Regions from separate parts of the Erwinia sp. genome, predicted to be linked through region 1. Evidence: predicted binding sites of a transcription regulator. Region 1 holds the regulator's gene; the other holds the start of a gene.

Region 1 (4,632 bases):
CCTGCCCGGTTCGCTCTCAGGCGAGCCGGGCCGCTATCCTGAAAGATTTGCGCAAAATATTTGCCTGCTGCTTTAAAAGGCTCGTTTTTTGCGTCTGCACTTGTTAGAATCCACGGTTTGTTGCGCAACAGGCTCTTCCGTCGGCATGACGTCCTTCTCAGGCCTGTTCCGCTACCCTGATTCCCTCCTGATGTAACCATTCCGCAACAAATTATGCGCAACTTATACCAGGATTATCATCATTCCAGGCAATCGTTTAACAAACCGCTTTTCAGTCACTTACTGAACAGCGCAGGAGTCTTTTTCCATGGCAACTATAAAAGATGTGGCCAAACGCGCCGGTGTTTCCACCACTACGGTGTCCCACGTCATTAATAAAACCCGCTTCGTCGCCGAAGAGACGCGGGAAGCCGTCTGGGCAGCGATCAAAGCGCTGCATTATTCGCCCAGCGCCGTGGCCCGCAGCCTGAAGGTCAATAATACCAAAACCATTGGCCTGCTCGCGACGTCCAGCGAAGCGCCCTATTTCGCCGAAATTATTGAGGCGGTTGAACACAGCTGTTTTGCCAAAGGCTATACGCTGATTTTGGGCAACGCGCATAACGAGCTGCAAAAGCAGCAGGCCTATCTGTCGATGATGGCGCAAAAGCGTGTCGACGGTCTGCTGGTTATGTGCGCCGAATACCCGGATGAGCTGATCAAAATGTTGGAAGACCACCGTAACATCCCCATGGTCGTTATGGACTGGGGCGAGTCGCGCGGCGATTTTACCGACACCATTCTCGATAACGCTTTTGAAGGCGGTTATCTGGCGGGACGCTATCTTATCGATCGCGGTCATCGTGATATTGGTGTGATCCCGGGCCATATGGAGCGCAATACCGGCGGCGGCCGTCATGCCGGGTTCCTGAAGGCGCTGACGGAAGCGGGGATCACGCTGCGCGAAGAGTGGCTGGTTCAGGGCGATTTCGAGCCGGAGTCAGGCTATCGCGCTATGCAGCAGCTGCTGGCACAAAAACAGCGTCCTACCGCGGTGTTCTGTGGCGGTGATGTAATGGCGATGGGCGCTATTTGCGCAGCGGATGAAATGGGCCTGCGCGTGCCGCAGGATATTTCAGTGATCGGGTATGATAACGTGCGCAACTCGCGCTATTTTACGCCTGCGCTGACGACCGTCCACCAGCCAAAAGAGCGCCTGGGTGCCACAGCGTTCAATATGCTGCTCGATCGCATTACCAGCAAACGCGAGGAGCCGCAGACGATTGAAGTGCATCCGACGCTGATTGAGCGCCGTTCCGTAGCGGACGGCCCCTTCCTCGACTATCGTCGTTAAGCTTGCGGGCGGCAGCCAGCCGCCCGCTTTTACCCCTCCCGCAGCCATTCGCTGTTCAGCGTTTCTGTCTCACCTAAATAATCCAGTAGCCAGAGCAGTGCGGGTGATGCCTGTTGTTCAGACCAGCTGACGCAACAGGGGCTGTCCGGAAAAGGCGGATCCAACTTTAGTTCACACAGCGACCCATTTTGTAGCAGCGGTTGCGCAAGATGCCCCGGCACCATCCCCACGCACAGCCCGGCCAGCAGGCAATCAAACGCGCTCTCCCAGTCCGGCGCAACCAGTCGCCGCTGATTATCCAGAGTCCAGGTGGTTCTTTTCGGCAGCGCACGCGAGGTGTCTTCCAGCACCAGCGAAGGCCATTCGCGGATGGCCTCCTCGCTGACCTTTTCCCTGTGTTGCGCAAGCGGATGATCGGCCCTGACCACGCAGCGCCAGTTCAGCATGCCCATGTTGCGGAAAGCGAAACGTCCACCGACCGGGATGGCCTGCGTTGCGCCTATCGCCACATCTACCCGACCATCGGCCAGAGCGTCCCATACGCCGTTAAACACCTCGGGCGAGAGATGCAGCTCCATATCCGGAAAGTGCCGGTAAAAATCCACCACCAGCTGGCGCGTCCTCGCCGTTTTAACGATGCGGTCGACAGCGATATTCAGCTGGCCGCGCCAGCCGTTGGCGACCTGCTGGCACTGACGGCGCGTGGCAAGCATTTTTTTGATAACACTCCGTCCTTCCTGAATAAACAGCTCGCCTGCTGCCGTCAGCACGACGTCCCGGTGGCGCCGCTCGAATAGCGGCACCGCCAGCCACTCTTCCAGCTGACGCACGGTATAACTAATGGCGGAGGGGACGCGATGCAGCTCCACGGCGGCGGCAGTAAAGCTGCCCGTTCTGGCCACCGCATCAATCACCTCAAGTGAGTGTTCTGACCACATAATCTGCCTGCAAATTTTTTGAACGCAAGACGCAAATATTAGCGTTTCACAACCGCTACTGCACTCTTTTACACTGCCGTCCGCTATTCACCTGATAAAAAGAGCGAACTCTCATGCCTTCGAAAGGATTTTTACTTTACCTCGCGCTGCTTAGCGTTGCGGGTTTTCTTGCCACCGATATGTATCTGCCAGCCTTTACCGCCATGCAGCAGGATTTGCAAACCGAAGCGGGCGTGATCGGCGCCAGTTTGAGTGTGTTCCTGGCAGGTTTTGCCAGCGCGCAGCTGTTCTGGGGCCCTCTTTCCGATCGCATCGGCCGCAAACCGGTGCTGTTAATGGGGCTGGGGCTGTTCGCCGTCAGCTGTGGAGCCATGTGGTGGGCGGAATCTACGACCATGCTGCTGACGCTGCGCTTTTTGCAGGCGGTGGGCATTTGTGCCGCCGCTGTCAGCTGGCAGGCGCTAGTGATCGATCGCTATTCCGGCGCGCAGGCTAACCGCGTGTTTGCCACGATTATGCCGCTGGTGGCGCTGTCGCCAGCACTGGCCCCGCTGCTGGGTGCATGGTTGCTGAATCACTTTGCCTGGCGGTCAATTTTTGTCGCGCTGCTGCTGCTGGCCGTGATCCTGCTGATCGCCACGCTGTTTCTTCCGGCGCCTGCCCCTAAAGCTCATCAGCAAGAAGCGAAAGTTGGTTTCTTTACCCTGCTGAAGTCGCCTGTCTGGAGCGGTAACGTGCTGATTTATGCGGCCTGCTCCGCCAGCTTTTTCGCCTGGCTGACCGGTTCGCCGTTCATTCTGGCGGAACTGGGCATGTCCCCGGGTGATATTGGCCTTAGCTATGTGCCGCAGACGCTGGCCTTTCTCGCAGGGGGTTACGGCTGCCGTTCACTGCTGAAGCAAACCGAAGGCGCTTCGCTGCTGCCGTGGCTGCTGGCGCTGTATGCGCTCAGCGTGGGGGCTTTTTTCATTGCTGCACAGGTAGAGACGCCTTCAACGTGGGCACTGCTGTTGCCGTTTTGTGGGATGGCGCTGGCCAACGGGGCTATCTACCCTATTGTGGTGTCAAACGCGCTGCTGCCTTTTCCGCAGGCCAGCGGTAAAGCGGCCGCTCTGCAAAATATGCTGCAGCTTGGCCTCTGCTTTGTGGCCAGCATGATTGTTTCCGGCTTTATCGCCAACCCTCTCGCCACCACGTCGCTGGTGATGCTTAGTACGATTTTCCTGACGCTTATTGGCTACGTTTTGCAACGGGCGAAGGTCGCCAACGCTCCCCTGACCCACGCGCAAAGCCGTCGTTAACTGCCTGAATCTATTTAGTTAGCGTCCTAACGATAAGGCGTTGAATATTGCCTGAGGTGAGCATATACTCATTTTCAGGCAATAAATAATAACAACTTTGCATCACTTTTGAGTCCTGACAGGGTTGTCCGGGTGTTCTCTTTTGTGGCAAACATCCTCCCACTCTGTAGGTTTCAGTTCAATCCTCTGTAACGCCGGATATCAGGCGCGCGGTCAAGCGTGCGTGTTCTCAAACCCTGTAGAAATTGACTACTCTTTTTCTCAGGTTTCAATCACGAAGGGTGATGGAGAAGCTATGAGTTCATCGTGTATAGAAGAAGTGAGCCTGGAGGAGAATCAGTGGTATCGAATCACCCAGGAAATGTTGCGCCAGGCCGATGTTGAAATCAACGGCACCCGCCCCTGGGATATTCAGGTAACCCAGCCCGACTTTTTTAAGCGCGTGATGCAGGAAGGATCGCTGGGTCTGGGCGAAAGCTACATGGACGGCTGGTGGGAGTGCGAGCGGCTGGATATGTTTTTTCATCGCGTGCTGCTGGCCAAACTGGATCAGCAACTGCCCCATCACTTTAAAGATACGCTGCGCATTGCCGCCGCCCGCCTCACTAATCTGCAATCGCGCAAGCGTGCCTGGATTGTCGGCAAGGAGCACTACGACCTCGGCAACGATCTTTTTACGCTGATGCTCGATCCTTATATGCAGTATTCCTGCGGCTATTGGAAAGAAGCGGACACGCTGGAGCAGGCTCAGCAAGCTAAATTAAAAATGATTTGCGAAAAGCTGCAGCTGGAGCCCGGCATGTCGCTGCTGGATATTGGCTGCGGCTGGGGTGGATTAGCGGCCTATGCGGCTCGGTATTACGGCGTTAAAGTATCGGGCGTCACTATTTCCGCCGAGCAGCAGAAGCTGGCGCAGCAACGCTGTGAAGGACTGGACGTTACCATTCTGCTTCAGGACTACCGCGATCTTGACCAACAGTTCGATCGCATCGTATCGGTTGGAATGTTCGAACACGTCGGGCCAAAAAATTACGCCACCTACTTTAACGTGGTCGATCGT
Region 2 (4,632 bases), on a different contig from region 1:
CTGCGAAATCTGGTTATCATGCTCAATGCCTTTGGTGATCGATTCGCTTTCCAGCTTACTGATTTGCAAAGACGCCTGGATTGCCTGGGTGTTCAGGCTTTGCCAGGCGTTCTGCTGCTGATAAAAAAGTAGCGCTGGTTCGCAAACTGCTCTTTGCTAATGAGTCCCTTACATAAATAGTCACCGTAATTCGTCATGCTTTTCCGCATTTCCTTCAGGCCCTTTGCGGCATCATAAATCAGCTTCTGTGATTTTTGATGGGCTACACGGTACTGTTCCAACTGATGCTGCAAATTCTTTAGCGCGATCGCTTTGTTTTGAAGCCGGGAAATAATCGTTTCCGATAGCGTAATCTGCTGATTAATCGCTTCGACTGAACGCGCGCTGACATTACCGGTTGAGCTAATGCGACTGACATCAATTTGATAAAGGCGATCGCCCTTTTTTACGCGCTGGCCATTTTCAGCCCAGGCTTTAGTAATAATCCCCTGCTGTGGTGCAAACAGGGTGATAGCGTGCGGTAATGAGATGATTTCACCGTTAACGTTAATCGTGAACGTGCCGTAAAGGATAAAGGTCAGTAGCAGAGTAAAAAACAGTATCGACGCCAGAGCGACGGCCCAGGCCGGACAGGCGGAGGTTAGCAAAGCTTTCCCCAACCATTTCGTCTGCAAATATTGAACCGCTTCCCTGCAAAATAACGGTTTGTTTTCCCTAACATTATTAATAATTAATAAAATCCATCACCCATGAGTGGCAGAGAAAGTTACACTATTCCCCTTCCAGGGATCAACTTCAATTTATAATTAAAAATAGCTTTTCAGATTTATTGACACCTTACACTATTATTAAGAGTAAGGTGTGATCTCTTCCAGCTCGGACAAAGTAATATTACAGGGAAGCATTCAAATTAAAACAGACTAATAAATACATTAAAAATTAATAAAATTCATTCTCGAACTCGGTCTTTCCACCGTTAATATTTATCCTGCTTTAGTGGGAAATGGCTAAAATTATCTGTCATTTGCCAGTAAATTTCTTACAATAATAAAGAGCGTTCACTCTTTTTTCACGGAGCGACAGATGGGCAGCCATTTTGCACGCTGGATCCTGACAGATATTTCTCCCCCGCAGCGCCAACTTTCTCAACAGACAATAGAGAGCGCCAGAAAATTGCCGGAAAGACGGCAAACGCGCTTCCTGACGGCCCGCATGCTGCTGGCGGAAATGCTGCTGCACCTTTATGGTATTGCGCCACTGCCTGAAATTCGGCTGTCACCAAACGGGCGTCCCCACTTTGCCGATCCACAGCTGCCCGATTTTAGCATCGCCTATGCGAGCAATATTGTTGGCGTCCTGCTGGCCGGGGAGGATGGCGGTGTCGGGTTAGACATGGAGATAGTGCGCGCGCACAGCCGACAGGCACTGGAACAGTATTCGCGTGAAATTTCGCCGGCTGAAAAGGCCTGGGTTCAGGCACAAACCGATCCGGACGAGGCAGCAACCCAGCTCTGGACGATACGTCAAAGCATACTGAAACTAACCGATAACCCGGAAAAAGAGTCGTTAAGGCTACATCCTGCTGCCGGACGATTACGTTCGCTTCTGCAGCCGCAAATAGAAGCCTTTTCCGATGTGGAACCGCTGATTATCTGGTCCTGCGCCCATTCTCATGGTTGTGACCGGCTCTCGCTGTGGGAAGTGGACGATGCGGGCTGGAAAGGGTTGCAGACTGTCCCGGCAGGTGGGCACACGACAGGGTCGCGAGCGCTCCGACTGGTCAGCCTGCCGCCGGGAAAAGCCATGACGCTTTAGCCCAGCCAAAAAAAACGGGCCAGCGGCCCGTTCAGATCAGTGCGCGTCGATAAAGACGATTTTTAACACGAACAGGATGGCCACCACGATGACGCACGGCGAAATTTCGCGCCAGCGGCCGGTGCCCAGTTTCATCACGCAGTAAGAAATAAAGCCCAGCGCAATACCCTCGGTAATGGAAAAACTGAAAGGCATCATTACGGTGGTGACAAAGGCCGGAACCGCCTCGGTCAGATCGTCCCACTTCACGCGCGCCAGGCTGGAAGTCATCAGCACGCCCACATAAATCAGCGCGCCAGCCGCGGCATAAGCAGGCACCATGCCCGCCAGCGGCGACAGGAACATCACCAGCAGGAACAGCAAGCCTGTCACAACGGCCACCAGCCCGGTGCGTCCACCAATAGAAACGCCGGAAGAGCTTTCAATATAGGCGGTAACGGAAGAGGTGCCGATATAAGCGCCTGCAACCGAACTGATACTGTCAACGTAAAGCGCCTGTTTCATGCGTGGAAACGTGCCTTTTTCGTCGGTCAGCCCGGCTTTGTCCGTCACGCCAATCAGCGTGCCGGAAGAGTCAAACAGGTTTACCAGCATAAAGGAGAAGATAATCCCCGCCATGCCGATATTCAGCGAACCTTTAAGGTCGACCTCGCCCAGAATGGACGTCATCCCCGCAGGCATAGAAAACACGCCGTTGAACTTCACGTCACCCAGTGCCAGACCGATCAGCGTGGTAACCACAATAGAAACCAGCACCGCAATATGAATATTGCGCGAGGCCAGCACGGCGATAATAAAGAAGCCTAAAGCCCCAAGCAGCACGCTATGCGAGGTTAAATCCCCTACGGCCACCAGCGTCTCTTTGTTCGCCACCACGATACCGGCATTCTTCAGACCAATCATCGCGATAAACAGGCCGATACCGGCGGTAATGCCCACGCGCAGGCTGACCGGAATATTGGAAATCATCCAGTAGCGCACCCGGAAAATGGTCAGCAGCAGCAGCCCTACGGCACCCCAGAAGATAGCGCCCATGCCGGTCTGCCAGGAAACACCCATCGCGCCGACCACGACAAAAGCAAAAAAGGCATTCAGGCCCATGGCGGGGGCGAGCGCTACCGGCAGGTTGGCGACAAGCCCCATCAGAATACTGCCTCCGGCGGCGATCAGGCAGGTCGTCACGAATACCGCTTGCGTATTCATGCCGGCTACGCCGAGGATCTGCGGATTCACGAAAACGATATAGACCATGGTCAGGAAGGTGGTAAAACCGGCAATCACTTCCGTTCGCACCGTCGTGCCGTGTTCCTGTAGTTTGAAGATCCGCTGCAGTAGACCTGAGTTGTTCATATAAGATTCCAAAACGGAGAAAAGTTATCGTCGGCTATCCTAAACGATAAATTTTAATTTGCCAGACGGCATCAGGGTTTTTTCGCAACCGATTGCGCCTGGTTAACCCTGCGTTCACTGCCGTTAACGGAAATTTCATCTTTCCGGTCGCGTTTTCCCTTTCGGCGGGTAAAGTAAAAGCACGCCCCTTCGTTAAGGATGAACCCATGTCTGTTAGCTGTATCTTTTTTGACTGTGACGGCACGCTGGTGGATAGCGAGCTGCTCTGTACCCAGGCTTACGTCAATACGTTTGCACGCTATGGTGTCGGGCTATCCCTGCAGGAAATGTTTGAAAAGTATAAGGGTGTAAAGCTCTATGACATTATTGCCGATGTAACCGCCGCTTACGATCTCAGTGCCAGCGTCGAAGAGCTGGAACCGGCTTACCGCCAGGAAGTAGCACGCCTTTTTGAGGAACAGCTACAACCTGTTGCGGGTGCAAAAGCTCTGTTGGAGCAGATTAACGTGCCCATGTGCGTGGTCTCGAATGGCACCGTACCGAAAATGCAGCATTCACTGGGGCTGACCGGCATGCTCGACTATTTTGATGACCGGTTGTACAGCGGCTATACAATTTCACGCTGGAAGCCCGATCCGGCGCTGATGGCGTATGCGGCAGAACAGATGGGCATCCCGCTGGAGCAGTGCATCCTTGTAGATGATTCCGAAGCGGGCGCCAAAGCTGGCATCGCGGCGGGCATCCCGGTGTTCTACTACTGCGCGGATGCCCACAATAAGCCGCTGGATCATCCGCTGGTCACGTCTTTTGAGGATATGGCGCAGTTGCCCGAGCTGTGGCGGCAGAAAGGCTGGCAGCTAACCCGCCGATAAAGCCTGAGCCTGTAAAGCCGGGTAATCCCGGCCGGGCTGTTGAACCCGGCGGTTTTTGCTGGCTTCCCGTATCGGTAAGTCAGCCACGCCAGAAAACAGCCGCTATTTTGCACGTGCGCCCGGCATGGTACCGGTCGTTCCCTTGCCCGATTAGCCGATCGCGCCCAGCGAATCCTCACTGCCCTGCGTCTTAGGCAGTAAAAACAGCGTGGCAAAAATATCCAGCAGATAGATCAGAGCCAATAGCGTGATCGCCGCCGTAAAGGAGAACTGCATCGCCAGCAGCCCGATAACCAGTGGGCCAAAACCGCCAACACCCCGCCCCAAATTAAATAAAACATTCTGCGCCGTCGCACGAACCTGCACGGGATAGGTATCAGAAATCAGTGCGCCGTAGCCACCAATCATGCCGTTAACGAACATCCCCATCACTGCGCCGGTAAATAGCATCACCGTGGGATCGCGCAGTTGTGCATAGAGGATCACCATCGCCACCGCACCAGTCTGGTAAATCAGGAAGATTTTCCAGCGGGCAAAGCGATCGGCCAGCACGCCGAACAGCCAGATGCCAAAGGTCATGCCCACCACGGTCACT

Evidence for each region. The regulator PurR, encoded in region 1, represses purine synthesis genes. The targets are predictions, from matches to a motif close to CANGCAAACGTTTGCNTG.
Region 2: RTK32_RS13865 (NCS2 family permease) is a predicted target of PurR. The motif match lies at 3,247-3,264, and genes of this name have one in related genera.

What each region holds. Positions count from the first base shown of each region.
Region 1 covers NZ_DALZCD010000048.1:15,234-19,865, reverse strand. Annotated here, with positions in the region: gene purR (HTH-type transcriptional repressor PurR) at 308-1,333, shown strand; gene punR (DNA-binding transcriptional activator PunR) at 1,363-2,271, opposite strand; gene punC (purine nucleoside transporter PunC) at 2,385-3,572, shown strand; gene cfa (cyclopropane fatty acyl phospholipid synthase) at 3,868-4,632, shown strand, end outside.
Region 2 covers NZ_DALZCD010000167.1:4,831-9,462, forward strand. Annotated here, with positions in the region: gene RTK32_RS13855 (biotin/lipoyl-binding protein) at 93-647, opposite strand; gene RTK32_RS13860 (4'-phosphopantetheinyl transferase superfamily protein) at 1,084-1,815, shown strand; gene RTK32_RS13865 (NCS2 family permease) at 1,852-3,165, opposite strand; gene yieH (6-phosphogluconate phosphatase) at 3,372-4,037, shown strand; partial or broken gene RTK32_RS13875 (MFS transporter) at 4,188-4,632, opposite strand, start outside.